3 regions of the Sorangium sp. So ce117 genome follow, and region 3 is predicted to be linked to each of the others. Evidence: riboswitches for the same ligand, from Rfam matches in the RefSeq annotation. Region 3 holds a riboswitch; each other region holds the start of a gene.
What was found. Region 3 has a riboswitch for cobalamin ahead of WMF46_RS21225 (ribonucleoside-diphosphate reductase subunit alpha). Riboswitches for the same ligand answer to the same signal wherever they lie in the genome.
Positions count from the first base shown of each region.

Region 1: another riboswitch for cobalamin. It lies ahead of WMF46_RS01450 (energy-coupling factor ABC transporter permease); the one in region 3 lies ahead of WMF46_RS21225 (ribonucleoside-diphosphate reductase subunit alpha).
Region 2: another riboswitch for cobalamin. It lies ahead of WMF46_RS05035 (TonB-dependent receptor); the one in region 3 lies ahead of WMF46_RS21225 (ribonucleoside-diphosphate reductase subunit alpha).

Region 1 is NZ_CP150309.1:351,304-360,743, reverse strand. Features, by position in the region: gene WMF46_RS01460 (DUF6922 domain-containing protein) at 1-128, opposite strand, end outside; gene WMF46_RS01455 (enoyl-CoA hydratase/isomerase family protein) at 227-1,054, shown strand; cobalamin riboswitch at 2,213-2,421, shown strand; gene WMF46_RS01450 (energy-coupling factor ABC transporter permease) at 2,520-3,233, shown strand; gene WMF46_RS01445 (hypothetical protein) at 3,230-3,571, shown strand; gene WMF46_RS01440 (CbiQ family ECF transporter T component) at 3,561-4,310, shown strand; gene WMF46_RS01435 (energy-coupling factor ABC transporter ATP-binding protein) at 4,307-5,128, shown strand; gene WMF46_RS01430 (CbiX/SirB N-terminal domain-containing protein) at 5,104-6,291, shown strand; gene WMF46_RS01425 (DUF3209 family protein) at 6,315-6,689, shown strand; gene WMF46_RS01420 (FAD-dependent oxidoreductase) at 6,759-7,496, shown strand; gene WMF46_RS01415 (cobalt-precorrin-5B (C(1))-methyltransferase) at 7,514-8,650, shown strand; gene WMF46_RS01410 (precorrin-8X methylmutase) at 8,647-9,375, shown strand; gene cbiE (precorrin-6y C5,15-methyltransferase (decarboxylating) subunit CbiE) at 9,372-9,440, shown strand, end outside.
Region 2 is NZ_CP150309.1:1,356,400-1,365,839, reverse strand. Features, by position in the region: gene WMF46_RS05055 (ATP-binding protein) at 1-601, opposite strand, end outside; gene WMF46_RS05050 (DNA-directed RNA polymerase) at 664-1,359, opposite strand; gene WMF46_RS05045 (hybrid sensor histidine kinase/response regulator) at 1,529-3,433, opposite strand; gene WMF46_RS05040 (hypothetical protein) at 3,669-4,163, shown strand; gene WMF46_RS05035 (TonB-dependent receptor) at 4,177-6,378, opposite strand; cobalamin riboswitch at 6,619-6,826, opposite strand; gene typA (translational GTPase TypA) at 6,918-8,804, shown strand; gene WMF46_RS05025 (hypothetical protein) at 8,892-9,386, shown strand; gene WMF46_RS05020 (LysR family transcriptional regulator) at 9,374-9,440, opposite strand, start outside.
Region 3 is NZ_CP150309.1:5,670,168-5,679,607, forward strand. Features, by position in the region: gene WMF46_RS21210 (dockerin type I domain-containing protein) at 386-1,849, shown strand; gene WMF46_RS21215 (hypothetical protein) at 2,134-2,430, shown strand; gene WMF46_RS21220 (hypothetical protein) at 2,427-2,960, shown strand; cobalamin riboswitch at 3,082-3,289, shown strand; gene WMF46_RS21225 (ribonucleoside-diphosphate reductase subunit alpha) at 3,626-5,995, shown strand; gene WMF46_RS21230 (ribonucleotide-diphosphate reductase subunit beta) at 6,055-7,011, shown strand; gene WMF46_RS21235 (hypothetical protein) at 7,046-8,278, opposite strand; gene WMF46_RS21240 (TonB-dependent receptor domain-containing protein) at 8,272-9,440, opposite strand, start outside.

The DNA.
Region 1 (9,440 bases), 5.3 Mb from region 3:
CCGCCCCGGCTCATCACCCGCTCCATGACGTAGTCGCGGTGCCGCTCCAGATCGACGGCGTCCGGGTCCGTGTCCCAGAACAGGCGCGTGACGTCCCCTGGAAATCGCTCGCTCGTCGGCTCGTCCACGGGCTCAGCATAGCAGGCCCGAGAGGACACGGAATGACGCCCTCCCCGGCCCACGGCAGGCGCTTCCCCCCGGCGCGGGGCGCTGCTAACCACGCTCCATGACCGCTCAAGAACAGCAGCCGGGGGCCCCTGCTCGCGGTACGCTCCAGTTCGTCGCCGTCGAGCGCGCGGATCACGTCGCCACCGTGACCATCCAGCGGCCCGACAAACTCAACGCACTGAACCCCGCCGTCCTCGGCGAGCTCACCACGGCCTTCCGCGACCTCCTCGCGCCCGCCGCCGGCAACGAGGTCCGCGCGGCGGTGCTGACCGGCGCCGGCAAGGCGTTCGTCGCCGGCGCCGACATCGCGGAGATGGCGACCATGAACAGCATCGCCGCGAAACGGTTCGCCGACGCAGGCCACCGGCTCGCCGAGCTCATCGAGACTGCCCCCTTCCCCGTCATCGCCGCCGTCAACGGCTTCGCGCTGGGCGGCGGCTGCGAGCTCGCCCTCGCATGCGACTTCATCTACGCCGCCGAAGGCGCCAAGCTCGGCCAGCCCGAGGTGAACCTGGGCGTCATCCCGGGGTTCGGCGGGACCCAGCGGCTGCTGCGACGGGTCGGGCCAGGACGCGCGCGCGAGCTCGTCTATTCAGGAGACATGATCACCGCCCAGCAGGCGCTGTCGATCGGGCTCGTCAACGCCGTCTTCCCGGCGACCGAGCTGCTCGCGCGCGCCCGCGAGACCGCCCTCAAGATCGCCTCGCGCGGGCCGCTCGCCGTCGCCGCCGCCAAACGCGTCCTCCTGCGCGGCGAGAGCCTCGACCTCGCCGCCGCCAACGAGCTGGAAGCCCAGGCATTCGCCGCGCTCTTCGGCAGCGAAGATCAACAGCTCGGAATGAAAGCGTTTCTGGCGAAATCGCAGGCCACGTTCACCGGCAAGTGAAGGCTCGGGAGGCGCGAACCGCGCGCTCGAGGGCAAAAAAATACCGCGCATCACGCTGGAGGGGGGCCCAGAATGACCGCGGCAGGGACACCGCGCCGGAGTCTTGAACGTCCGCCACGGTGCTAAGAAAAAAGACCGCATGCGCTCCGGGCTGGGGGGTCCGCGCCGGTGCGCATGCGGTAGTCAGATTGTGGCACCCGCAAGCGCGTTGTCGATAACAAAGTGCAATGCCTGCACGCCGAGCGAGCAGAGCGCTCCAGACACGAAGGCGGCCAGGCGGACGCGCGACCCATACACACCAGCTCTGCGGGAATTCACGTTCGAGCCGGGCATACCCCTCCACCGGAGACAGCGCTCAGCGCAGCGTTCGCTGTGCATTCCGAGACGAGCGAACACGAAATCCCTCATCTCTTCAATAAGAGATGCCACGAGGCAGCGGGCCGTACACCGGACGCCTGCTCCCGAGTAAAGAGCCAGGACGAACAAAGCACACTGCGGAAAGAACGCGCCGGCGCCTTGTATTCAAGCGCACGAAAGACCCCGCTCAGTCGCGGCCCGCGACAGGCGCTGCACCCGCGCGGCGATAAAGTAAACAGATTTTATCTAAGGGGACATAATCCAAGACGTGTGCTCGACGACTCTTCACGTGATGCGTCTGGGTCAATTTCTCGGCCTCGGCCATCGCATCGCAGGGCCTCGATCGCTCGTCGGCGCGCCCATGTCTGCTCGATGAGGGGCACCGACGGGCGCGCGGCGCGCCTCGGCAGTGATGGCTTCGTGCGCCTCGGCAGTGCCCGCGAGGGCGAGGTGTCCACAAGCGGCAGGCATCACCGCCGCACCGACGCCGCGGACGAGGGCGCTCGCGGCGGGCCGGACCGCGCAAGGCGGAAGCTCGCGCCCCCGGTCGACGCACCCGGGTTCGCCCGGTCCGCGCCCCCGGGGTCCGCGCTCCCGGGTACGCGCCCGGCTCGCGCGATCGCGCCCGCCTGGATACGCGGGCCAACGCGCGGAGCAGCGCGCGAGGCGGAGCTGGCCCGCGCTCGACGGGGAGCTCGTCCGACACGCCATGCCAGATGCAGCGCCCGCTGAGCACATCCTCCGCGATCGGGGCGCGACGTCCTTGACGCCGGGCTCGAAACGGGATTACCGAGCACCGGCCTGACAATCCATTCCTCGGGTGCCCTCCGGGGCATAACAGGGAAGCCGGTGCAAAACCGGCGCGGTCCCGCCACCGTGAGTGGGGAGCTGCCTCCGAAGACCACTGGGCCTCATTGTGAAGAGGCCTGGGAAGGTGGACGCAGCGCTGGGAGCTCGATCAGCTCCCTGAACCCATGAGCCGGGAGACCTACCCGAGCCTCCCACGAGGTGCAGCTTGCGCACGTCTTCGTGGCGTTCGGGTGCGGACTTCACCCGGAGCGCCGAAATCGGTCTTCACGGCCGCGCGTTATCGATCGCCGCCGTGTCCATGGGGACGCTCCTCGCGCCCCGGCCCGCGGCCGCGATGCACCTCGCGGAAGGCGTCCTGCCGCTCGGCTGGTGCGCCTTCTGGAACGCGCTCGCCCTGCCCTTCGTCGCGATCGCCCTCCACCTGCTCCGGCGCCGCACCGAGCAGGACGCCTTCTACAAGCCGTTCGTCGGCCTCATCGCGGCCGCCGTCTTCGCGATCTCGTGCATGCCCGTGCCGGTGCCGACCGCCGGGACCTGCTCCCACCCGTGCGGCACAGGGCTCGCGGCGGTGCTCATCGGCCCCTGGATGACCGTCCTCGTCACCGTGGCGGCGCTCCTTATCCAGGCCCTCTTCCTCGCGCACGGCGGCATCACCACGCTCGGCGCCGACGTCGCGTCGATGGGCATCGCGGGCGCCTTCACCGGATATTTCGCCTTCCACCTCGCGCGGCGCTGCGGCGCGAACCTCTGGGTCGCGGGCTTCCTGGCGGGCGTGACGTCGGACTGGGCAACCTACGCCACCACGGCGCTCGCGCTCGCGCTCGGGCTCTCGGGCGAAGGCTCGGTGACGTCCATGTTCACGGGCGTCGCCCTCGCCTTCGTCCCCACCCAGCTGCCGCTCGGCCTGCTCGAGGGCGTCATGACCGCGGGGGCGCTCGCCTTCCTGCGCGCCCGGCGGCCCGACATCCTGGACCGGCTCCAGGTCGTCCGGCTCGCCCCGGGGGCGTCGTGACGCGGCGGCTCGGACAGCGCCCGCTGCCAGCGCCGCTCGCGCGGCGCGCGTGCGCGGCGGCGCTCCGGCTCGCCGCTTCCCTCTGGCTCGCCGCCTGCGGTAACGCGTCCTGGGACGGCGTCGACGAGGCCGTGGTGCGCCGCGTCGCCGAGGACGCAGGGCGCCACGACACCGGGCCGCTGTTCGCGGGCCTCGAGGGCGACCTCCTGCTCTTCGCGTTCCTCTGGGCCGGGCTCCTCGCCGGCTTCGCCCTCGGCTATTTCTCGCGCGTGCTCTTCGTCGAGCGCGCGGGCGCGCCGGCGGGCAAGGCCGGCGACGAAGGCCTCCGTGCGGACTGACCCGCCCGCGCGGCTCCGCGACGTGGACGCCCGGCTCCGCCTCGGGGCCGCCGTGGCGGCGTGCTGCGTCGCCGCGGGCGCGCGCTCGCCCTTCACGCCGGCCGCGCTGCTCCTCCTCGCGTGCGCGGCCCTCCGCCTCCAGGGCACGCCGGCGCGCGACGTCCTCCGCGCCGCCGCGCCCGCCGCGTGGATCGGAGCGGTCGCGGCGGCGCTCGCGCTCGCGCTCACGCCGGGGGCGCCGCTCCTCCCCGGCGCGCCGTTCCCCGTCGACGCGATCACGGCGGAGGGGGCGCGCCGCGCCGTGGCCATCGGCGCGCGCGTCCTCGCGGCGGCCGCGGTGCTCCGGTGGCTCGCCGGCGCCGCCGCGCCCGCCGAGATCGAGGCGGCGCTCGCCGGGCTCGGCGTCCCCGCGGCCCTCGTCGAGCTGCTCGCGCTGACGCGGCGCTTCGCCGGCGTGCTCCAGCGCGCGGCCGACAGCGCGTGGAGCGCCGCCGCGCTCCGCGGCGGGTTCACCCGCCCCGGCGCCGCCGCGCGCTCGGCCGGCGCCGTCGCGGGCGTCGTGGCGCTCCGGACGCTCGAGCGCTCCGAGAGCGCCGCGCTCGCGATGCAGCTCCGCGGCTACCAGGGGAAGCTCCCCGTCGCCGACCGAAGGACGAGCGCGCCCGCCGCGAACGTCGCGTTCGCCGCCGCCGCCCTCGCGGCCCTCGGGCTCAGCGTCGCCGCGGGAGAGGCCGGATGATCGCGCTGCGCGCCCCCCGGCTCGGCTACCGGCGCGGCGAGCCCGTGCTGCGCGACGTGCGCCTCGACGTCGCCGAGGGCGAGTCCGTGGCGGTGCTCGGCGGCAACGGCGCCGGCAAGACCGCGCTGCTCCGGACGCTCGTCGGGCTCCTCCCGGCGCCCGGCGGCGGCGTCGAGATCGCGGGCCGCCGCGTGGGCTCGCCCTCGGACGCCGTCGCCGCGGGCGCCGCGCTCGTGCTCCAGGATCCGGACGACCAGCTGCTCGGCGCGACGCTCCTCGACGACGTCCTGTTCGGCCCGCGAAACCTCGGCCTGCCCGCGCCCGAGGCGCGCCGCCGCGCCGAGGCGGCGCTCGCCGCCGTGCAGATCGCCCACCTCGCCGACCGGGCCATCGAGGCGCTGAGCTTCGGCGAGCGCAAGCGCGCGTGCATCGCCGGGATGCTGGCGATGCGGCCGCGGGTGCTGCTGCTCGACGAGCCGACCGCGGGGCTCGACCCGGAGGGCGAGCTCGCCCTGTGCCAGACGCTGCGCGCGCTCTCCGAGCAGCAGGGGACCACGCTGGTCACCGCGACCCACGCGGTGGATCTCGTGCCGCTCTTCGCCTCGCGCGCTGTCTTGCTGGGCGACGGCCAGGTCCTCGCGGACGGGCCGCCGCGGGAGGTGTTCGCGCGGGGGGAGCTCCTCGCGCGGGCGCGGATGCGGCGGCCATGGGTCGCCGAGCTCTGGACCCGGATGAGCCCTCTGCCGCCGCGGGGCGGCGCGGGCCTCCCGCTCACCCTGGAGGAGGCGCTCGCGTGCATGACGACGGTCTCCTGCTGATCGGCCACGGCAGCCGCGACGCCGCGTCGAACGCCGAGTTCGAGGCGATCGTGGCCGATTACGCCGCGGCGCGGCCCGAGATCGCCGTGCAGCACGGCTACATCGAGCTCGCGACGCCTCACCTCGCCGACGCGCTCGCGGCGCTCGCGGCGCGGGCGTCCCGCGTGGCGGTCGTGCCGCTCTTCCTGTTCGCGGCGGGGCACGTGAAGAACGACATCCCGCTCGCGCTCGAGCGGGCGCGGGCCGCGCACCCGGGCGTGCGCTTCTCGGCGGCGCGGCCGCTCGGCGTGCACCCGGCGCTCGCGGAGCTCGCGTTCGAGCGCGCCGCGACCGCGCTGCCGGCCGACCCGGCGGCGCGGGCCCGGTCGGCGCTCGTCGTCGTGGGGCGCGGGTCGAGCGACCCCGACGCGAACGGCGATTTCTGCAAGACGGCGCGCCTCATCGGCGAGGGCCGCGGGCTCCAGCTCGTCGAGCCGACCTTCATCGGCGTCACCCGGCCCTCGGTCGAGGAGACGCTGGAGCGCGTCGCGCGGCACCGGCCGGAGCGCGTCGTGGTGGTCCCCTACTTCCTCTTCGCCGGGCGGCTCATGACGAAGCTCGCCGAGCAGGTCGACCGATTCTCCTCGACGTACCCGTGGATCCGGGCGTCGCTCGCGCCGCACCTCGGCCGGTCGAGCGCGCTCGCGGGCCTGATCGACGAGCGCGCGCGCCAGGCGCTCGCCGGCGAGGCGCCGCTCCCCTGCGACACGTGCATGTACCGCACCGCGCTACCGGGGCTCGCCCGGGAGGTCGGCGGGCTCAAGGCGATGCTCTACAGCGTGCGCCACACGCTCACGCACACGCAGGCGTCGAACCACCCGCACGCCCACCGCTCGCTGCGCAAGCACGTGCTCGTCTGCGGCAACGCCGACTGCGTGGACCGCGGCAGCCTGGCGCTGCTCGAGTCGGTGCGCCGGCTCGTGAAGCAGGCCGGCCAGCAGCAGCAGATCCGCGTGACGAGGACGTCATGCATGGGGCGCTGCGGCGAGGGGCCGACGGTCGCCGTCTACCCCGACGGGGTCTGGTACCGCGGCGTCCGCGAGGAGGACGCGAAGGACCTCGTCGAGGAGCACCTGCTCGGCGACCGGCTGGTGGCCCGGCTCGTCGACGACATCATGCAATGAAGGATGGATAGGAGAGAACCGACATGGCCTGTCACGAGATCGCCGCGCTCCGCCTTGGGCTCATGAACATCCTGGGCATCGATGACCCCGCCGAGCGCACGCACGAGCTCGCCGAGCTCGGCGCCGCGGCCGCCGAGCCCGGGCCGGTCTCGGCGATGCTGCGCGCCGGGGACCTGAAGAACCTCTCGCGCCTCTTCGAGGGGTCGCTCGTGGAGCTCCAGGAGAAGGTCGCGAAGACCCCCGCCGGCGACCCGAAGCTGCCTTACCTGCGCTCGCTCCTCATCCTCACGAAGCAGGTCGAGCTCGATCTGCGCGCCCAGGTCGACGGGCTCGGCCGGCTCTACCGGGAGCTCGAGGAGATGCACGACTTCGTGCACGAGATCTACCCGGCCGAATGAGGCGCGCGCCGCCCACCGGAGCGACCATGGGGCGCGTGATTGCGACCGCGCGAAAGCAGGAGTGACGTCATGGCAACACAAGGCAACCCGAAGATCAGGATCGCCCACGCAACGCCGCTCGGCGACGCCGCCCGGCTGCTCCGGCTCGAGCGCGTCGACGGCGCGGAGATCGGCTTCGCCGGCGGGCAGTACGTGATCATCAACACCGGCGTCACCCTGCCCGGCGGCAAGCTCGCGAAGCGCGCCTACTCGATGCTCTCCAGCGACGCCGAGCAGCGCGCGGTCGAGATCGCGGTGAAGCGCGTCGGGGCCGGGCCGGGCTCGAACGTGCTCAACGACATCGCCGTCGGCGCCGAGCTCGAATTCAGCGGACCCTGGGGCAAGCTGCGGCTCGCGCCGGGCTTCTCCGGCCGCGCGCTCGTGATCGCCACCGACACCGGCATCACCGCCGCCCTCGGGATCGCCCGGAGCGCGGCCGCCGCCGGCGCGGCGCAGCTCGACCTGCTCTGGCTCGTCGAGCCGGGCGAGACGTTCGCCTCCGAGCCGTTCGTCCGCGAGCGCCTCCCCGCCGCCGTCCGCCTCACGGTCGCCCGCGATCTCCCCCCGATCGGCCACCCCGAGCGGCCGGCGCGCGCGTGCGCCCTCGTGGAGCGAGAGCTCGCGGCGGGGCCCCACGACGCCGTGCTCTGCGCGGGCGACGGCGCGATCCTCTACCCGCTCCGCGACCGGCTCGCCTCGCTCGGCGCGCCCGAGGGCAGCGTGCTCCTGGAGAGCTTCTTCAACAACCCGATGAAGAAATCCTCGTAATCGTTCAGGCTCCCTGGATGGTAGAGGTCCGGCCGAGAGACCCGAAGGGGCAGCGCGAGGGGTTCACGACGGGCGCGTGCGCGGCCGCCGCGGCCAAGGCGGCCGCGCGCGTGCTCGCGCGCGGCGCGGCGGTCGACGCCATCGAGACCACCCTGCCGAACGGGCAGAAGGTCACCTTCCCGCTGAAGCGCTGCGATCGCGACGGGCCGCGCGCCACGTGCAGCATCATCAAGGACGCCGGCGACGATCCCGACTGCACGCACGGCGCCGAGCTCGTCGCCGAGGTCGAGCTCCGCAGCGAGCCGGGCGTCGAGATCCGCGGCGGCGCCGGGGTCGCCGTCGTCACCAAGCCGGGGCTCGGGCTGCCCGTCGGCGCGCCGGCCGTGAACCCCGTGCCCCGCCGGAACATCACCGAGATGGTCCTCGAGGAGCTCGAGGGCTCGGGCTTCGCCGGGGCCACCGTCACCCTCAGCGTCCCCCAGGGCGAGGAGATGGCGAAGCAGACAATCAACGCGCGGCTCGGGCTCATCGGAGGCATCTCCATCCTCGGGACGAGCGGGATCGTGAAGCCGTACTCGACCGCCGCCTTCCGCGCGAGCGTCGTGCAGGCGATCGACGTCGCCGCGGAGCGCGGCATCGCGGCGCTCGCGCTGACGACCGGCGGCAAATCCGAGGCGTACGCGATGAAGCTCTACCCGGAGCTCCCGGAGGAGGCGTTCATCCAGGTGGGCGACTTCATCGGCACCGGGGTCCGCCACGCCGCGCGGCGGCGGATCGCCCGGGCGATCATCGTCGGCATGATCGGCAAGCTCTCGAAGATGGCCGACGGCAAGATGATGACGCACGCCGCCGGCTCGGAGGTGAGCATGGAGCTGCTCGCGCAGATCGCCGAGGAGCTCGGCGCGCGGCCCGAGATCGCCGCCGAGATCCGGCAGGCGAACACCGCGCGGCACGTGCTCGAGCTGTGCCAGCGCGAGGGGCTCACCGGCGTGCCGGGGGGGATCTGCCGGCGCGTCGTCGAGCACACCTCGCGTCACGCGGGCGGCGCCCTCGAGGTGCACGCCTGCCTTGTCGATTTCAACGGGGCGCTGCTCGGCCGATATCCGGCCGGCGACGCCGGTGCCATCGGTGCGGAGAGAGCGGAGGAGCCATGAGCAGTGATGAGGCGCGCGCGGTGAACGACATGCGGCAGATGACCGCGCTCGGGCGGCGCATCGAGGACAAGAGCTTCGCGATCATCGACGAGGAGGCCGGCGCGCACGGGTTCCCGGAGGCCGAGTGGCAGGTCGTCCGCCGCGTGATCCACGCGACAGCGGACTTCGAGTTCTCGTCGCTCATGCGGCTCCACCCCGAGGCGATCGCGCGGGGCATCGCGGCGCTCCGGGGCGGCGCGCCTGTGCTCGTCGACGTGAAGATGATCGGCGTCGGCCTGAACGAGCAGCGGCTCGCGTCCTACGGCTGCGCGATCCACTGCTTCATCTCGGACGACGATGTCATCCAGGCCGCCTCCGCGGCCGGCTCGACCCGCGCGATCGAGTCGATGCGCAAGGCGCACCGGCTCGGGCTCCTCGACGGCGCGATCGTCGCGATCGGCAACGCGCCGACGGCCCTGCTCGAGGTCGTGCGCCTCGCCCGGGAGGAGGGGGCGCGGCCGGCGCTCGTGATCGGCGTGCCGGTCGGCTTCGTGTCGGCGGCGGAGTCCAAGGAGGCCCTTCTCGAGTCCGGGCTCCCCTTCATCGTGGCGCGCGGCCGCAAGGGCGGCAGCCCCATCGCCGTCGCGATCGTCCACGCGCTGCTGCTCCTGTCGGCGGAATGGCCGGAGCCGACAGCATCCGCGGGCTCCGCCGGCTCGACCGAGCCGGCCAAGGTGGCGCGATGAGCGCGCGCCGCGCCGTCACCGTCGTCGGCATCGGCGACGACGGGTGCGCCAGCCTGTCGAGCCGC
Region 2 (9,440 bases), 4.3 Mb from region 3:
AGAAGAGCAGCATGACGTGCCCGCCGACGATGCCCGCGGTCGCCGCCGACTCCGCGAGCCTCGGCCGGAGCGCCGCGGCGAGGGCGCGCGCCGAGGCGGCGTCTCCGGCGCCGCCCTCGACGGCGCCTTCGCGGAGCAGGGCGCGGTAGATCGCGCGGCGCATGCCGCCCGCCATGACGCCGAAGGCGACCGCGGTCACCAGGAGGCCGAGCCACGAGGGCGGCGTCGAGCGGCCGATCCCGAGCGGGCCTGGCCAGGAGGGGGGCACGGTCGGGGCGCCTCGGAACGCGAGCGGCAAGACAGCGAGCGGCCACGAGAGGGCGCGGAGCGCCGCCGCGACGGCGAAGCCGCGGTCGCCGCGGCGGGTGAGCGAGCCCGAGAGCGCGGCCGAGGCGGCCAGGGAGGAGAGCAGGAGGATCGCCGGCCACGGCGTGGTGAGGGCGGCGGGGACGACGGCGGAGAGGAACAGGAGCGCCGAGAACAGCTCCCAGCCGGTCGCGACGAGCTCTGCGCGGACGCGCGGGGCGCGGAGCGCGGCGGGCGGGGGCGGCGGCGGCGTGGTCACGAGGCGAGCGGCATGGAAGCGCAGGGCGCGCGCCATCGCAACGGCGCGCCCCCACGTGCGCACGTGCGACGGCGCGCGGCGGGGCGCGCCTCCGCGCGTCAGCGGCCGGGGAGGCGCACGCCCGGGAGGACGGTGCGCCGCTCGACGACCTCGTCGAGCGCGTCGGCGTCGATCAGGAGGTGCGCCCGCAGGCTGTCCTCGATGGCCGAGAACACCTTGCCCTGGTAACGGATCTCGCGGCCGGGCCCGGCCGCGAGCCAGTAGTTGCCGCCGGGGCCGCTGCCGTCCCCGGCCGCGCTCGGGCTGGCCAGGAGCGGCTCCGCATTGCCGGGGAACGGATCGGGCGGGGCCGCGAAGCCCGGGAACGACGGCGCGGGCGGCGCCGATGTGAATGGCTCAGGGCCCGCGGAGAACGTGAGCGACGCGCCGGGCTCGAAGCTCACCGACAGGGCGCCGCCGCGAGCTGCGACCACGACGCCGGGCGTGCGCTCCTCGACGACGACCTCCTCGATGACCTTCCCGGAGACGAGCAGGAGCTTGTGGCTGCTCGTCACCTGCGAGCTCTCGGCCGTGAGCTCTCGGCGCAGCGCGATCTGGTGCGAAACGTAGAATTGCAGGTTCTTCACGTCGCTGTCGCTCAGGTCGTGCTGCACCCGGAGCTCGTGCGTGAACGGGACGAGGCGGGGGCCGCAGCCCAGGAGGAGGAGCGACAGGAGCGCGAGAAAGAGCGGGGCGGACGCCGTGGACAGGCGCCAGCGCGCCGCGGCGTGGGTCGTGTGGACGGAGAACGGCATGAAAGCCCTCGTTGAGGAGGCCTCGGCGAGATCGCCGCGGCGCACCTCTTCGCAACGGGGCGGCCGGGCGCAGCTTACAGCGGGCCGACGAGCCGCTCGCCGCGAGGGTGCCTGGCGACGCCACGGCGGAATCGCCGCCGCCTCCGGGGCACCCGACGGAATGAGGCGCTCAGCCGGCTCCAGGACGATTGGCGATGTCCGCCAGGTGCTGTTTCAGCACCTCCGCGCGGATCGGCTTGACCAGGTGCACGTCGAACCCGGCCTCCCGGGTCATGCGGCGGTCCGATTCCTGGCCGTAACCGGTCATCGCGAACAGCGATAGGCCCGCGAGGCCCGGAGTGCGGCGCAGCGCGCGCGCGACGTCAACCCCTGTCATGCCCGGCATGCCGATATCGAGCAGCACGACGTCCGGCCAGAGCTGCGCCGCGAGCTCGAGCGCCGAGGGGCCGTCGAACACGGCGTGCACGTCGTTGCCCAAGCGCTCGAGCAGCAGCGCCATGCTCTCGGCCGAGTCGCGGTTGTCGTCGACGACGAGGATGCGCAGCTTGCGCCCGGCTTTCGTCGCGGGAGCGCCCACCGTCGGCGGCGCGAGGGGACGCGTCAGCCGCGGCAATCGCACGATGAACTCGCTGCCGCGGCCGGGCCCCTCGCTGAGCGCCTGGACCGTCCCGCCGTGCAGCTCGACCAGCCGGCGCACGATCGTCAATCCGAGGCCCAGCCCGCCCTCGACGCGATCGAGGCCGCGATCCCCCTGCGTGAACAGGTCGAACACCTGCGGCAGCAGCTCGGACGATATCCCCACGCCGCTGTCGCGGATACGGAGGATCGCGTGCGCGTCGTCCGCCTCCACCGTGACCCGGATCGAGCCGCGCGGCGGCGTGAACTTCGCCGCGTTGTGCAGCAGGTTGCTCGCCACCTGCGTGAGCCGCGCCAGGTCGCCCGAAACGACGGCGAGCGGCTCGGCGGGCAGCTGCAGCTCCAGGGTCTGCTCGCGCGCGTCGATCCAGGTCCGGGACGCTTCCGCCGCGCGCGTCACCACGTCGGCGAGATCGATCCGCTTGGACTCCAGGGCGATCTTGCCGCGCGTGATGCGGCTCACGTCGAGCAGGTCGTCGACGAGCCGCACGAGCTGACCGAGCTGCCGTTCCATCAAGCCGGCTGCCCAGACGACCTGGGCGTTGTCCTTCCCTTCGAGCTTGAGGACGCTGGTCGCGTTGGCGATCGGCGCCAGCGGATTGCGCAGCTCGTGCGCCAGCATCGCCACGAATTCCTCCATCTGGCGCGCGTTGGACTCCATCTGCTCCAGGCGCTTGCGCTCGCTCAGGTCGCGCGTGATCTTGGAGAAGCCGCGCAGCTCGCCGCTCGGGCCGTAGATGGCCGTGACGAGGACGCTCGCCCAGAACGACGACCCGTCCTTGCGCACGCGCCAGCCTTCGTCCTCGAAGCTGCCTTCGCGCCGCGCGGCGGCGAGCACCGTCTCTGGCCGGCCGCGCTCGATCGCCTCGGCCGGATAGAAGCGCGAGAAGTGCGTGCCGATCGCCTCTTGCGCGGAGTATCCCTTGATCCGCTCGGCGCCGGCGTTCCACGTGGCCACCCTGCCGTCGGGGTCGAGCATGAAGATGGCGTAATCCTTCACGCCTTCGACCAGCGCGCGGAAGCGCTCCTCGCTCTGCCGCAGCGACTCTTCCTGGCGCTTGCGCTCGCTCAGGTCGCGCGTGATCTTGGAGAAGCCGCGCAGCTCGCCGTCGGGGCCGTGGAGGGCCGTGATGATGACGTTCGCCCAGAACATCGAGCCGTCCTTGCGCACGCGCCAGCCTTCGTCCTCGAAGCGGCCCACGCGCCGCGCTTCGGCGAGCTCTGTCTGTGGCCACTTCCGCTCGATCGCCTCGGCCGGATAGAAGCGCGAGAAGTGCGAGCCGATCACCTCTTGCGCGGAGTATCCTTTGATCTGCTCGGCGCCGGCGTTCCACGTGGTCACGCGCCCCTCGGTGTCCAGCATGAAGATGGCGTAGTCCTTCACCCCTTCGACCAGCATGCGGAATTGCAGATCGGCGCCGAGCCCCGTCGGATCCATGCGGCACAGCCTACAGCATGGGTACACGTTCGCCACGCCATGCTCTCCCTTCCTGTCCTGCTCTCCGCGTCCGCGAGCCGTCGTCGTGTCGGCCGGCAGCGGCGAGTGACGAGCACAGCAACGGCCCCATGAGCCCGCGTCGAGAGCGCCCGCCGGCGGCCGCGCAGGACCACCGCCAGCCGCTGGAGCGGTTCGAGGGTATCAAGACGGACTCATCTCCAGAACGAGCACGATCATGCATCCTGACCCCTGGCACCTGGTCACCAGACAACCGGACTACATCCTGGCTTCCTGGCACCAGATCTTCTGTGTCATCTGGCGCCGCGAGACGACCGAGGACGGCGCGCGCCACCTGAGGGACGCGTGCGCGGAGTTCGCGAAGAAGCACCCGCGCGGCATAGGGCTGCTCACCCTCGTCGAGAGCGGGGCGTCGTTGCCGCCGGCGCCCGCGCGCAGGGCGATCGCGAGCTTCCTCGCGGAGGCGAGCGCAACCATCAGGTGCTCAGCGGTCGTCTTCGAGGGCTCGGGGTTCCAGGCGGCGATGGTTCGCAGCGTGGTGACAGGGCTCACGCTCATTGCCCGCCAGCGTTATCCGCACAGGGTATGTGACATCGGGGAAGCCTGGCAGATGTTCGCAGAGCTCCTGCCCGCGGTGACGGGCGCCGCCGTGAGCGAAGCCGCGTTCCGGGCATCGCTCGACGCGCTGCGCGAGGACCTCCGCCGGACATGAGCCGGCGCGGCGTCTACTCCCAGTACAGCGTCGCCCGCCCGATCGCGGTGAACGGCCACCCCGGCGAGTAGTGGATCCCGGTGACCGGGGCCGGCTCGTACGGCAGCCGCGACGCGCTCGCGAACTGGACCTCGCGCCACGTCGTGTCGAAGACGTTCTGGATGTCCACGGCCACCTCGACGTTCTTCCACCGCAGCCCGGCGTTGGCGTCGACGACCGTGAACCCCTCGGCGGTGAGCGACTCGTCCTCGGTCGCGGGCCGCGCGCCGATCGCCTTGACCCGCAGCGCCGCGAACGGCGTGAACGCGCCGATGGTCGGGCGGACGCCGACGCCCGCGGTCAGCGTCCGGGTCGGCGCGAGGGCGACAGCGCTCGCGTTGCCGGCGTTCTCGCGGAAGCGCGCGCGGGTGAAGGTCGCGTCCACGTCCGCGAAGAGCCAGCTCCGGAGCCGGTAGCGCCCGCCGATCTCGATCCCGTAGCGCCGCGTCTGCCCCGACGCCTCGGTCGCGCCCGCATCGCCGCTCCAGACCAGCTCCGAGTCCAGGTCGAGCAGGAACGCGGCCCCGCTCAGCGACAGCCCGCGCAAGGGCGCGACCCGCAGGCCGACCTCGTAGCCAATCGCGGGCGTGATCAGCGTCGCCGCCCCCTCGCCCAGCACCGCGCCCTGCGCGTCGTTCGAGTGGAAGCCCCGCCCGAAGTGGGCGAATAGATCGACCCCCTCGACGGGCGACACGATCGCCGTGAGCTTCGGGAGCAGCTGCATCTGTCCCCGGGCGCCGCTCGACCTGTTCCCCACCGCCTCGAGGTCCTCGCCCGGGTCGTCCACGTTGACGTCGATCCACTGCGCGCGCGCCCCGAGCACGACGCGGAGCCAGCGCCGGAGCCGGGCGTCCTGCTCGACGTAGACGCCGATCTGGCTCTCATCGACGTGGGTCCTGCTCTTCTCCTCGATCCGCTCGCGCGCCTCGTCGTGGTGGAGGGACTTGTCGATCGCGTCCGCGCGGATCTGCGCGCCGAGCGAGGTCGTGAACCTCGCCCCGCCGAGCTCGTATTGCCTGCGGAACCGGAGATCGGCGCCGCCGACGGTGCGGTCGTCGTTCTGCTCGATCTGGTCGCCGTGGACGGGGTCCTCGCTGAAGAACGTGAAGTTCGAGTACAGCGTGAAGCGGTACCGGACGAGGTAGGCCAGCGCGCTCAGATCGGCGTCCCGCCACGCGGTGGAGTAGGCGACGGACGCCATGTGCCGCTCGGTCGCCCCGCCCTCGGTCGGATCCACGGCGCCGAAATGGTCGATGCACGGCTGTCCGAACGCCGAGGGCGGCGGGTTCAACCCGCCCTGCTCGCCCTCGCCGCACACGGCGCGCGCGGGGATCTGGCCGGAGCCGTGCCAGGTCGATCCATACGACATCCAGGTCATCTGGACCTTCCCGGTGTTGCCCAGATCGTGCGTGGCCCGCAGGTACACGTTGAAGCGCTTGAGCCGCTCCGAGCTCAGGAACGGCCCGTCGTTCCGGTAGATCTCCGCCGCGGCCACCGCGCGCCACGTGTCGCCGAGATCCGGCGAGGCGATGACGAGGCCGCGCTGGATACCGTACTGCCCCAGGCTGACCTGCGCGTAGCTCTCCTCGAGCTTCTCGGCGAAGCGCAGGTTGACGGCGCCCGCCGTACCGAAGTCGCCGATGCTCGCGTAATAAGGCCCCTTGTAGCCGTCGAGCCCTGTCACGAGCTCCGGGATCATGAAGTAGAGATCGGTGAAGCCGTGCCCGTGGCCGTGGCTGACCATGTTGACGGGCACGCCGTCGACGAAGAAGGCGACGTCGGTCCCATGATCCGCGTCGAATCCGCGGAGGAAGTACTGGTTCGCCTTGCCCCCGCCCGCGTGCTGCACGGCGAAGAGCCCGGGGACCGACTCGAGGATGTCGCCCGGCCGGAGCCTCGGCCTGAGCTCGAGCTCCCGGTGTCCGACGGAGATGCGCGACGCGGCCTCGCTGCCCGGCTTCTCCGCCTGGATCGTGACCTCGATCGCGGCGTCGCCCGCGGGCGCGCCCTCGCCGGTGGGCGCTGCAGCGGCGGCCTCCGGCGGGGCAGCGGGCGCGTCGGGGGTGTCGCCCTCGGCGCGCGCGGGCCGCGCGGCGGCCAGCACCATGGATAACGCGGCGAGCAGATGAAATGGATGGCGGTGCCCGTGGCTCGTCGTGACCGTCTCGCGCAGCATTCGTGTCCTCCTTCGCCGCAATCGCGCGGAGCGGCGTCGGGCCGCTCGCGTCGAGCTCCGCGAGGACGAAATGGCTGGCCATCGCACGGTGCGCTGGACCGACCTCTCGCCCCCGCGGGCGACCGGAAGGCGACGCGGGGGCGGTTCGGTATCCGGGACGTGCGCAGAGAGGTGGAGCTGCACCGGCTCGGACCTCACCGCCTCCCTCGAGGCTCCCAGGTCGAACCGGCGCCGGATGTCTCCCGCCGCCGGGCGCTGGCAGGTCTTCGGGCTCGCGAGCGCTCCGGTCAGACCGGCTCCCTACTGTCCACCGCTTCCCAGCCCTCGGCGGGCCAGTGCATGGGGTGGAGGTCGTTCTCGCTTACCGCTGCGGGGCAGCCCCGGAATTTCACCGGGTTCCCTCTTCGGCCCAGGCGAGCGCCCGGGCACCAGCACGGCGCGCACCCTATGGCCGTGCGCCTTCGGCTGTCAATCGCTACTGCTCCGCTCGCCCGCCCGCGCGCTTGCCGTGCAGGCCGAACGTTCGGGCTCTAGCGAGGATGGGCTCGCTCCTCCGTGGGTCGCGTGCTACACGGCCGCCGCCGTATATGCCCCGTAACGATCTCCGCAACATCGCCATCGTCGCCCACGTCGACCACGGGAAGACGACCCTCGTCGATCACATGCTCCGCCAGTCGGGCGCCTTCCGAGAGAACGAGGTCGTGGCCGAGCGGGTCATGGACTCGAACGACCTCGAGCGGGAGCGCGGCATCACCATCCTCGCGAAGAACACGAGCATCCGGTACCGCGGGGTCAAGATCAACATCGTCGACACGCCCGGCCACTCCGACTTCGGCGGCGAGGTCGAGCGCACGCTCATGATGGCCGACGGGGCGCTCCTCCTCGTCGACGCCGCCGAGGGCCCGCTGCCGCAGACGCGCTTCGTGCTCTCGAAGTGCCTCCAGCGCGGCTTCCCGGTCATCGTCGTCATCAACAAGATCGACCGGAGCGACGCGCGCGCCCACGAGGTGCTCTCCGAGGTGTTCGACCTCTTCTGCGACCTCGAGGCGAGCGACGCGCAGATGGACTTCTCGACGCTCTACGCGGTCGCGAAGTTCGGGCAGGCGAAGCGCGAGCTCGAGCACGAGGCGAAGGACCTCGATCCCCTCTTCGAGACCATCCTCGAGCGGGTCCCCGGCCCCTCCGGTGACCCCGACGGTCCGCTCCAGGTCATCGTCTGCAACACGACGCACGACGACTACGTGGGCCGGCTCGCGGTCGGCCGCGTGGTCCGCGGCACCGCCCGGTCCGGCGCCGACGTCGCGCTCCTCGGCGAGGGCGGCCAGTCGCGCGGCTACGTGAAGATGCTCTACGCCTACGAGGGGCTGAAGCGCGTCGCGGTCGAGAGCGCCGTCGCGGGCGAGGTGATCGCGATCGCCGGGCTCGACGCGGTCACGATCGGCGACACGATCACGGATCCGGCGCACCCCGAGGCGCTGCCGCGCATCGTGGTCGAGGAGCCGACGATCAAGATGAAGATCGGCGTCAACACGTCGACGTTCGCCGGCAAGAGCAAGCAGTCGAAATTCCTGACGAGCCGTCACCTGAAGGAGCGGCTCGAGCGCGAGGCGATGAAGAACCTCGCGATCCGGGTGGAGCCGACCGAGGTGCCCGACACGTTCGTGGTGCTCGGCCGCGGCGAGCTCCAGCTCGCCATCCTGGTCGAGACGATGCGGCGCGAGGGGTACGAGATGCAGCTCTCGAACCCCGAGGTGGTGACGCGCGAGATCGACGGCGAGGTGATGGAGCCGCTCGAGCTCGTGGTCGTGGACGTGCCGGACACCTACGTCGGCATCGTGACCGAGCGCCTCAGCTCCCGGCGCGGCCGGATGGTGAAGATGACGAACCCCGGCTTCGGCCGCGCCCGCCTCGAGTTCCGGGTGCCGTCGCGCGGGCTCATCGGCTTCCGCGGCGAGTTCCTGACGGCGACGCGCGGCACGGGCCTGCTCAACACGATGTTCGACGGCTGGGCGCCCTGGGGCGGCCCGATGATGCGCCGCCCGACCGGCGCCATCGTCGCCGATCGCGTCGGCGTGGCGACCCCGTACGCGCTGCACCACCTGCAGCCGCGCGGCATGTTCTTCATCGTCCCCGGCGTCGAGGTCTACGAGGGGATGATCATCGGCGAGCACAACCGGCCGAACGACACCGACGTCAACGTCATCAAGGAGAAGAAGCTGTCGAACGTGCGCAACCACGGCAAGGACGAGAACGTCCTCCTGGCCAGCCCGCGGCTGCTCACGATCGAGACGGCGATGGAGTGGATCGACGGCGACGAGCTCGTCGAGGTCACGCCCGACGCGGTGCGCGTCCGCAAGAAGGTGCTCGCGTGCAACCGCCGGGAGCGCCGCGAGGACGCGATCGAGCAATCGCAGGCGGTGGAGTGAGCGGCGGGGGCGCGCGGAACGTCCGACGCGCGTCCGACGCGCCCGACGCGCGCCCCTCCCGTACCTGCCGCGCGATAGGATGCCCTGATGAGAACGCCGCTGCTCTTCGCTTTCCTGGCTTCGCTCGTCGCGCTCGCGGGGGCGGGCGCTTGCGGCGGGGCCGTCGTCGTCGACGGGCTCCCCGGGAGCTCGGACGGCGCCGGGGGCGCAGGCGCGGCCGTGGGGTCGCAGTCGGCGAGCTCCGGCGGGCCCTCGATCGAAGAGCAGAGGGCCTCGTGCGATTTCTTCTGCTCGCTCTTCGACGGCGTCACGTGTCCGGAGCTCCGGTGTCGCGCGCGCTGCGCCGACCTGCTCTCCGAGCAGCGCCCCTGCAACGCGCTGACCGCCCCCTTCTTCGACTGCGTGGGCGAGACCGTCGCCTCCGCGGACCGGATCCCCTGCGAGTTCCTCGCGCCGTCGATCGCGTCGCTCTTCGAATGCCTGACCGGGCGCAATCGGGAGTGCACGACCGATTTCCTGCCCCAGACGTGCGACGCGCAGTTCGAGGAGCTCAGGGCGTGCCAGCGCGATCAGGGCCGGTAGCGGGGGCGCTCGTCGCCTGACGCGCGCGGCCGCGCGCCGGGGTCGAGGGCGCTC
Region 3 (9,440 bases):
TCTCGCGCCTGTCCCGGTTCCGACCCGTCCCCCGCGTCTTCCTTACACAGTCGCCCGCGGGGGCGAGGGGTCGGTCCGATGGCTCTTTATCGAAGGTTCAGCGCGTCCGCGCCTCTTCTTGGCCGGCTCCTCCGTACCTCGCGAACTCGCGCCGAGCGGGCTCGCGCCGCTCCGGACGACGCGGGCAAGGAGTGGTGTTGTGCTGAGCGTTTCCGGTAGAGGGTCGGCACGACGCGCTCTCCCCATCCGCGGTCGCGACCAGGCTTGACCACGCGCGCTCCCCCGCTCTCCACCGAGGGTTCAGCCCTCGAGCGAGGCGTGGGGTGGGGTGCGCCGGCTCGCGACCCCTCCTGTTGGTAGTAGAGGTGGAAAGGGAATAGGCCTTATGCGCATTTCTGCATCTTTGGTTGCCGCGACGCTCCTCCTGCTCTCGCCGTCGGCGTTCGCAGACGCCTTCGACGAGTACGGGGGCAACACGTCGTATACATTCAATCTGCCCAGCATCGCCGACGGGTGGTTCACAGCGCTGGACGGGTTCCCCACGACGGCCCAGGAGATCGATGGCTACGAGCTGGCCGGACGGCTCCTCGTCGCCAACGATCAGACCCTGTATCTGCAGAAGAACTATGGATCGAGCGTCTACGTGCCCGTCGCCACCCTGAGCGACGGGCCGATGGACCCGAGCTTCCTCGCCATCTCGCCGGACGGCAGCACGATCGCGCTCGGCGTCGGCTACGGGGCGCCGCTGCTCGTGTTCCCGAGCTCGATCCTCAGCATCACCTCGCCGCCTGACCTGCTCAGCCACGGGCAGGTGATCGAGCTCGACGTCGACTACTACGACGGGGCCTGGTACGGGAACGACGCGCTCGTCATCAACGGCGGCTATAGCGTCCAGGGTGTCTACACGAGCGGCGTCTATGCCCTCGACCTGACCGCGTCGCCCATCGTGGAGATCCCGCTGATCACGAGCATCCCGGGCGCATCCGGGGGGATCGCCGTGGACTCCGGGGGCAACCTCGTCACCGGGATCGGCTATCAGCCGTCGCCCAACCGGACCGGTGAAATCCGCATCTGGGCGGCGGCCGACATCGAGGACGCCATCGACGGCACGTCGGGCCCGTATGCGTTCGGCGGCAGCGAGGGCTCGCTCCTGGCGAGCAACGTGCTGAACGCGGCGGCGCTCGGCTTCGACGAGGACGACACGCTGCACGTGGGCGGCGGAGACGCGTTCGGCGTCGGCGGCGCGAGCGAGAACGGATACGCGGCGCTCGTCCGCGCCAGCGTGGTCACGGCCGTCCTCGGGGGCAGCCAGACGCCGGTCAACGAGGCGAGCTCGTCGCAGTACCTCGAGTTCACGCCGGACCCCTGCGAGGATGACAGCTCGACGTCGCCCATCGCGTTCGTAAGCCACACGAGCGCCCTGGCGATCGTGTGGAACCCATCGGGCGACGAGTACTCCTCCCCCGCCGGGCAGTGCTACTCGGCCGGGAGCGCCTGGGATTACTGGGAGGTCGGCGTGACGCCGAAGGTGACGCTGTACTTCCCCGACGGCGCGCCGGACTCGGACAGCGACGGCGTGCCCGACGGCGCGGACAACGCCTACCTCACGGCGAACGTGAACCAGCGCGACACCGACGGCGACGGCTTCGGGAACATCGCGGACGCGGATCTCGACAACGACGGCGACGTGGACACGGGCGACTACACCATCCTCAGCGCCGCGATGAACACCCAGCTGGGCAACCCAGGGTACAACCAGCACGCCGACTTCAACGGCGATGGGTACGTCAACACGGCCGATTACAACATCTACCTCGCGCGAAACAACACGTCGGCGCCGTTCTATTGATGTTTGGGCGCGGGCAGCGCCGCGTCGGGATGCTCCGATGGATCGCGCCCCCGCCCTCGGAGGTCTCATGGTGTCTCGTATGGCGCGCGCGAGCGCGCTCCTTTCGATATTCGCGCTCATCGCCTGCGGATCCGAGAGCTCCCCGTCCGGGAGCGGGACCGGCGGCACGGGTGGTGGAGCCGCGCAGGGGTCCGGCGGCGCTGGCGGTGAAGGCGGAGCGGGCGGAACAAGCTCCACCTCCGGAGCTGGAGAGGTCGGCGGCGCTGGGGGTGCCGGAGGCGCCGATGGTGCTGGCGGTGCCGGCAGCACCGGAGGCGCCGACGGCTCTGGCGGCGCTGGCGGCGCTGGCGGCACCGGAGGCGCTGGCAGCACCGGAGGCGCTGGCAGCACCGGAGGCGTCGGTGGCGCCGCCAGCACCGGAGGCGCCGATGGCTCTGGCGGCGCTGGTGGCTCCGGAGGTGCAGATGGCGCTGGCGGCGCCGGCAGCACCGGCGGCGCAGATGGCGCTGGCGGCTCCGGAGCCGCCGGCGGCGCAGGAGAAGGCTGCACCGGCACGGAAACGGTGTTTGCTTCCGAGGTGATCAGTTTTCGCTTCGGGCCAGGCCAACCATTCGGACAGGACAAGTTCCCGGACATCGCCTTCGGTCCTCCCAAGGGTGGGGGTTGTTGCGGCGGCTCGGCCGACGTGGTGTCCCTCGGCAACGGCGGCACCGTCACCTTCGGTTTCTCTGGCAACCTCATCGTCGATGGCCCGGGGCCGGATTTCATCGTCTTCGAGAACGCGTTCCAGAGCACCCCAACCACCGTGTTCGCCGAGCTCGCGACCGTCGAGGTCAGCCAGGACGGCGTCGACTGGAAAGCTTACTCGTGCAAGGCCACGGCGGCCCCCTATGACCACTGCGCCGGCTGGCACCCTGTGCTGGCGAACCCCGAAACGAACTCCATCGATCCCACAGATCCCGCCGTCGCGGGCGGCGATGCCTTCGACCTCACCGACGTCGGCCTCGATTTCGTCCGCTATGTGCGGATCACGGATCGCGTGGACATGGCCGGCCCGAACGGCACCTTCGATCTCGACGCCGTGGCGATCGTGAACGCATCCTGCCAATGACCATCCACGGCAAATACGCCAATGGTACGCCGATGGTACGCCGATGGAATGACAGCAGGTCGATCACCCCGCTCGTCCGGCCACCCCCAACATATCGCTTGACCTGCGCTCGGCACCGCAATATGTAGTGCCTCATGTTGGTGCCTCGGGCTTCGGCCCGGGGCTCAAAAGGGAACCCGGTGTGAATCCGGGGCTGCCCCGCAGCGGTAAGCGAGAACGATCTCCACGACGCGCACTGGCCCTCGGGCTGGGAAGCGGTGGACCGTAGGAACCCGGCGAGAGCCGGAGCGCTCGTGAGCCCGAAGACCTGCCAACATCCTGCGCTGGGGAGACATCCGGCGCCGGTTTGACCTGGAAGCCTCGAGGGAGGCGGGTAGGTCCGAGCTGGCGCAGACTCTCGCGCTTGTCCCGGTTCCGACCCCCTCCCGCGCTGTCTTCCTTTCGCCCGCGGGGGCGAGCGGTCGGTCCGAGGGCTCCTCAAAAGAGCCTGGCGCACCCGTGCGCATCGGCTGGCCTCTTCGCTCTCGCGGCATCGACGCGAGCGGTCCGGGACCGCTCGGAACGAGCACGAGGAGGATGCCATGCTGAACGAACCGTTGGTGAAGAGCAACGGCGCGGCGCCGTTGCGCGCGCTCCACGCACCCCACGCACCTCATGCGCCCGCCATGACGAGCGCCGGCGCGGAGGAGACGCCCCCGCACACGACGATGCGGGTGAAGAAGAGGAACGGGTCGAGCGAGCCCGTGGACGTCAACAAGATCGTCCGGGCGGTGAGCCGCTCTTGCGCGGCCCTGTCCGACGTGGACGCGCTCCGCGTCGCGACGAAGACCATCAGCGGCCTCTACGACGGCGCGACGACGCGCGAGCTCGATCAGCTCTCCATCCAGACGGCGGCGTCGCTCATCGCGGATGAGCCCCAGTACGCGAAGCTCGCGGCGCGCCTGCTCGCCACGACCATCGACAAGGAAGTCCGCAATCAGGAGATCCACGCCTTCTCGCAGTCCATCGCCGTGGGGCGGCGGCTGGGCCTCATCAACGATCGGCTCCACGGCTTCGTGGCGCAGAACGCCCGCAAGCTGAACGACGCCATCGAGCCGAGGCGCGATCACGAGCTCGAGTACTTCGGCCTGCGGACCCTCTACGACCGCTACCTGCTGAAGCACCCCGAGACGCGCCTCGTCATCGAGACGCCGCAGCAGTTCTTCCTGCGCATCGCGTGCGCGCTCTCCGAGACGGCGGCGCAGGCCATCGAGCTCTACCGGCTCTTCTCGTCGCTCGATTACCTGCCGAGCTCACCGACGATGTTCAACTCCGGGACGAGCCACGAGCAGCTCTCGAGCTGCTTTCTGCTCGACTCGCCGGACGATCACCTAGAGACCATCTACCAGCGCTACACCGACGTCGCGATGCTCTCGAAGTTCTCGGGCGGCATCGGGCTCGCCTACCACCGGGTGCGCTCGCGCGGCTCGCTCATCGAGAGCACCAACGGGCACTCCAGCGGGATCGTGCCGTGGCTCAAGACGCTCGACGCGTCCGTCGCGGCCGTGAACCAGGGCGGCAAGCGCAAGGGCGCCTGCTGCGTCTACCTCGAGCCGTGGCACGCCGACGTCGAGGAGTTCCTCTCGCTGCGCGACAACACCGGCGACGAGGCCGCGCGCACCCACAACCTGAACCTCGCGAGCTGGGTCCCGGACCTCTTCATGAAGCGGGTCGAGGCCGACGGCGAATGGAGCCTGTTCGACCCGAAGGACGTGCGCGATCTCCCCGATCTCTACGGTGAGGAGTTCGATCGTCGGTACGTCGAGGCCGAGCGGGCGGGCCTCGCCAAGAAGACGATGAAGGCCCGCGAGCTCTACGCGCGGATGATGCGCACGCTCGCGCAGACCGGCAACGGCTGGATGACGTTCAAGGACAAGTCGAACCGCGCCTGCAACCAGACGGCGCTGCCGGGCCGGGTAGTCCACCTCTCGAACCTCTGCACCGAGATCCTGGAGGTGACCTCGAACGAGGAGTCGGCCGTCTGCAACCTGGGCTCGATCAACCTCGCTCGCCACACGGTCACGCTGGCGGACGGCGCGGTCGCGTTCGACTTCGAGAAGCTCGCGCGCACGGTGGGGACCGCGGTCCGCCAGCTCGACCGCGTCATCGACCTCAACTACTACCCCATCCCCTCGACGAGGCGATCGAACCTCCGCTGGCGGCCCGTCGGGCTCGGGCTCATGGGCCTGCAGGACGTGTTCTTCCAGATGCGCCTGCCCTTCGACGCCCCGGCGGCGCGGGAGCTCTCCAGGCGGATCTCGGAGGAGGTGTATTACCACGCGCTCTCGACGTCCGCGGACCTCGCGGCGGAGAAGGGGCGGCACCCGGCGTTCGACGAGACGCGCGCCGCGCGCGGAGAGCTCCAGTTCGACGCGTGGGGCGCCGTCCCGGAGGACGCGGCGCGCTGGGAGGCGCTCCGCGCGCGCGTCCGCGCCGAGGGGCTCAGGAACTCGCTGCTCGTCGCCATCGCGCCGACGGCCACCATCGCGTCGATCGCGGGCTGCTACGAGTGCATCGAGCCGCAGGTGTCCAACCTCTTCAAGCGCGAGACGCTCTCGGGGGACTTCCTGCAGATGAACCGCTACCTGGTCGCGGAGCTCAAGCGGCTCGGCGCCTGGAACGACGCGGTGCGCGCCCGGCTCAAGCTCGCGGAGGGCTCGGTCCAGGGCATGGACGAGCTGCCCGAGGAGCTCCGCGCCGTGTTCCGGACGGCGTGGGAGATCCCGATGCGCTCGCTGATCGACATGGCCGCGGATCGCGGGGCCTTCATCGATCAGAGCCAGTCGCTGAACCTCTTCATCGAGAACCCCACCATCGGTCAGCTCTCGAGCATGTACTTCCACGCATGGAAGAAGGGGCTCAAGACGACCTACTACCTGCGATCGCGCCCCGCGACGCGCATCACCAAGGCGACCGTGGAGGCGGCGCCGGCGAAGGCGGCCGCGGACGTGGCCTGCGCGCTCGAGAACCCCGAAGCCTGCGAGGCCTGCCAGTGAGCCGCGTCAGCCGCCCCGCGCGCCTCCTCGATCCGGGCCAGTGCCTCACGCTGCGCCCGATGGCCTATCCGGCCTTCTTCGAGATGTACCGCTCCGCCATCAAGAACACGTGGACCGTGGAGGAGGTCGACTTCTCCACGGACGTGGGCGACCTGCGGAAGATGACCGACGCGGAGCGGCACCTCGTGCAGCGCCTCGTCGCGTTCTTCGCCACGGGGGACTCCATCGTGGCGAACAACCTCGTCCTCAACCTGTACAGGCACATCAACGCCCCGGAGGCGCGGATGTACCTGTCCCGGCAGCTCTACGAAGAGGCGCTCCACGTCCAGTTCTATCTGACGCTCCTCGACACGTACATCCCCGATCCCGAGGACCGTCACCGCGCCTTCGCGGCCGTGGAGAACATCCCCTCGATCCGCCAGAAGGCCGATTTCTGCATGCGGTGGATCGATTCCGTCGAGTCGCTCGGGCGGCTGGACTCGCGCGCCGAGCGGCGGCGGTTCCTCCTGAACCTCATCTGCTTCGCCGCGTGCGTCGAGGGCCTCTTCTTCTTCGGCGCGTTCGCGTACGTGTACTTCCTGCGCTCGCGCGGCCTGCTCCACGGGCTCGCCGCGGGGACGAGCTGGGTCTTCCGCGACGAGAGCGCGCACATGCGCTTCGCCTTCGAGGTCGTGAGCACGGCGCGGCGCGAGGAGCCCGAGCTCTTCGACGCCGGGCTCTCGCGGTCGATCCTCGACATGATGGATGAGGCGATCGCCTGCGAGGCCCGGTTCGCCGAGGATCTCCTCGGCGCCGGCGTGGCGGGCATGTCGGCGCGCGACGTGCGCAGCTACCTCGAGTTCTGCGCCGACCAGCGGCTCGCCACGCTCGGCATGCCGAAGCGCTACGGGGCGAAGAACCCGTTCTCGTTCATGGATCTTCAAGACGTCCAGGAGGTCACGAACTTCTTCGAGCGCCGCGTCTCCGCGTACCAGGTCGGCGTCTCCGGGGAGGTCGTCCTCGACGCCGCGTTCTGACGCCCATCAACCGACGTACCGCCCGCGGGGCCGATCAGAGCCCGCCGATCCCTCGCGGCGGGAGCCCGATCTCGGTGTCGACGGTCGCGTCCTCCAGCGGCTCGAGCGCGCCGTTCGCCGCCACCTTCCAGCGGCGGAGCTTGCTCCTCTCCGCGTCGCTCAGCAGGCAGACATCGCCGCAGCCGGGCGAGCAGTGGACGCCGCCGAAGGCGTAGGGCTGGGTCGCCAGGGCGAGCGTCGTGACCTCGCCCGTGGTGATGCTCACGGAGAAGGCGCGGTCCCCGGCGGACGCGCTGCCCGCGTAGGCCGTCCCGAGAAGCACGTCCTCGGAGGCGAAGGCGAGCGTGGGCTGGACCGCGGCGCCGAGCGCCCTCGCCACGCCGAGCCGCTTGATCTCCTCCGGGGGCGAGGTGCGAGCGTCGTAGATCACGACGTCGCTCGTCGCCGGGTCGTACTCCATCGCCTCGGCGTCGAAGCGGCTCGAGCAGGCGACCGCCAGCCGCTCTCCCGAGGGCGACACGGCGAGACGCCCGCAGCCGTAGAGCCCCTGCACGTCGACCGTCCATGTGACAGCGCCCTGCTCCGGCGAGACGCCCACGAAGCGCCCTTCGCCCACGGTCGAGAGGTCCGCGGCGAGCCGGCCGAGGGCCACGACCACCTCGTCACCGACGCGCGCCATCCCCGACGGGCGCGGCAGGAGCCCCTCTTCCTCCTCCGGCAGGGCGATGCGCCCCGCGATGGAGTACTCCTTCGTGTCGACGATCAGGAGATCGCCGCCCTCGTCGAACGGCTCCACGCCCGGGCTCGGGTTGCTCCCGTAGCGCGACACGAGCGCGCGGTCCGCGCCCACCTCGATGTAGTCCTGAGGGTTCGACTCGAACCCCTGCCCGACCGGGAGCTGCGCGAGGACCTCGGCGGTCTCGAGATCCATCCAGGTGATCACGTTCGTGCCGAACCGATCGAGCAGGACCACCCGGCCGGACGGCGACGCCGCCCTCGGGACGTCGACGTCGCCGGACAGCGCGAGGCTGAGCCCCGGCTTCGCCGCGCCGCTCGACACGAAGGAGGGCGACAGGGTGGTCCCGTCGAGGTCCGACACAGCGATGTTCGTCGACTGGTAGTCGCTCGTCACGATGACGACGCCGCTCTCACACGCGTCGCCGTCGCCGCCGCCGTGGACGCCGCCCGTCGACGGCGGCGGCGAATCCACGTTGCACCCGAGGAGCGGAATCGAGATCGCGAACGCAAATAGACTGATCTTCACCATGTTGACTCCAGTGTGAAAAACACGCTCCGTCCCGGGAGCGGAAACCCGACGACATCCGTGCGCCGCGCGTCCAGGAGGTCCGCGACGCGACCTCTCACCGCGAGGTGCCCGCCGAGCCACCTCGCCTCCGCGTCGAGGTCGAGGGTCGCTTGCTCCGCGATCACGCCGAGCCCGGCGGGATCGGCGTACCGGCTCGACTGGTACACGGCCCGGATCTCGCCCGACGCGCCCGAGAACACGGCGCCGCCCGGGCGCTTCCACTCGGCGTGCAGGCGCGGCGCGACGACGAGGCGCGAGCGGAACGGGAGGAGGTCGTTCCTCGTCGTCCGCCCCGGCGTCGTGTCCCGCGGATCGAGCAGCGTCGCTGCGATCTCGGCGCGGAGGAACGGGGTCACCTCGACCCCGGCCAGCAGCTCCGCGCCCACGACGCGGGCGCGGCCGACGTTGTACGGGCTCACGTAGCCCTGACCGGACTTCTCGTACGCGACGAGCCCGGAGACCGCGCTCCCGAACGCGAACACGTCGAGGAAGGCGCCGCGCAGCACGGCGCCGCGCCCCGTCTGCGCCCGGATCCCGGCCTCGATCGTGGCGCCCGACTCCGGCTCGAGCTCCGCGTTGCCATGGACGACGCCGGAGACGCCGTACACCTCGCCGAGCGTCGGGACGCGGACGTAGCGGCCCACGGTCGCGAGGAACCGGAGCCTGTCGCTCCCCGCCTCCACGCCGACCCGCCCGGTCGGGACGAGCACGTCGCAAGGGCGCCCCCGGTCCGCGCCGGTGGCGTGGCACTCCCCGCTCGCGAGGGCGTGCAGCGCGAGCCCCTCGCCGAGGCGCGCCTCCGCGCTGACGGCGCCGCGCGCGAACGAGCGCCGCGACCGCGCGAGCGGGACGTCGTCCGGCGCGCGTGAGATGCCCTCGCGCGCGACCGAGAGCACGGGCCGCACCCGGAGCCGGTCGGCGAAGGAGAGCGTCGCCCCGAGCGTCTGCTCCAGGCGGCGGCCGGCGAGCCGGAGCTCCGGCGTCTGCAGCGCGAGCTCGAAGAGAGGATCATGGACCTCCGACCGCGCCTCGATGAACGAGGTGCGCGCCTCGAGCGTGTGCTGCGCCTCTCCGCCGAACGGCACCCGCGCCGCGACGGACGCCAGCGCGCGCCGCGACTCCC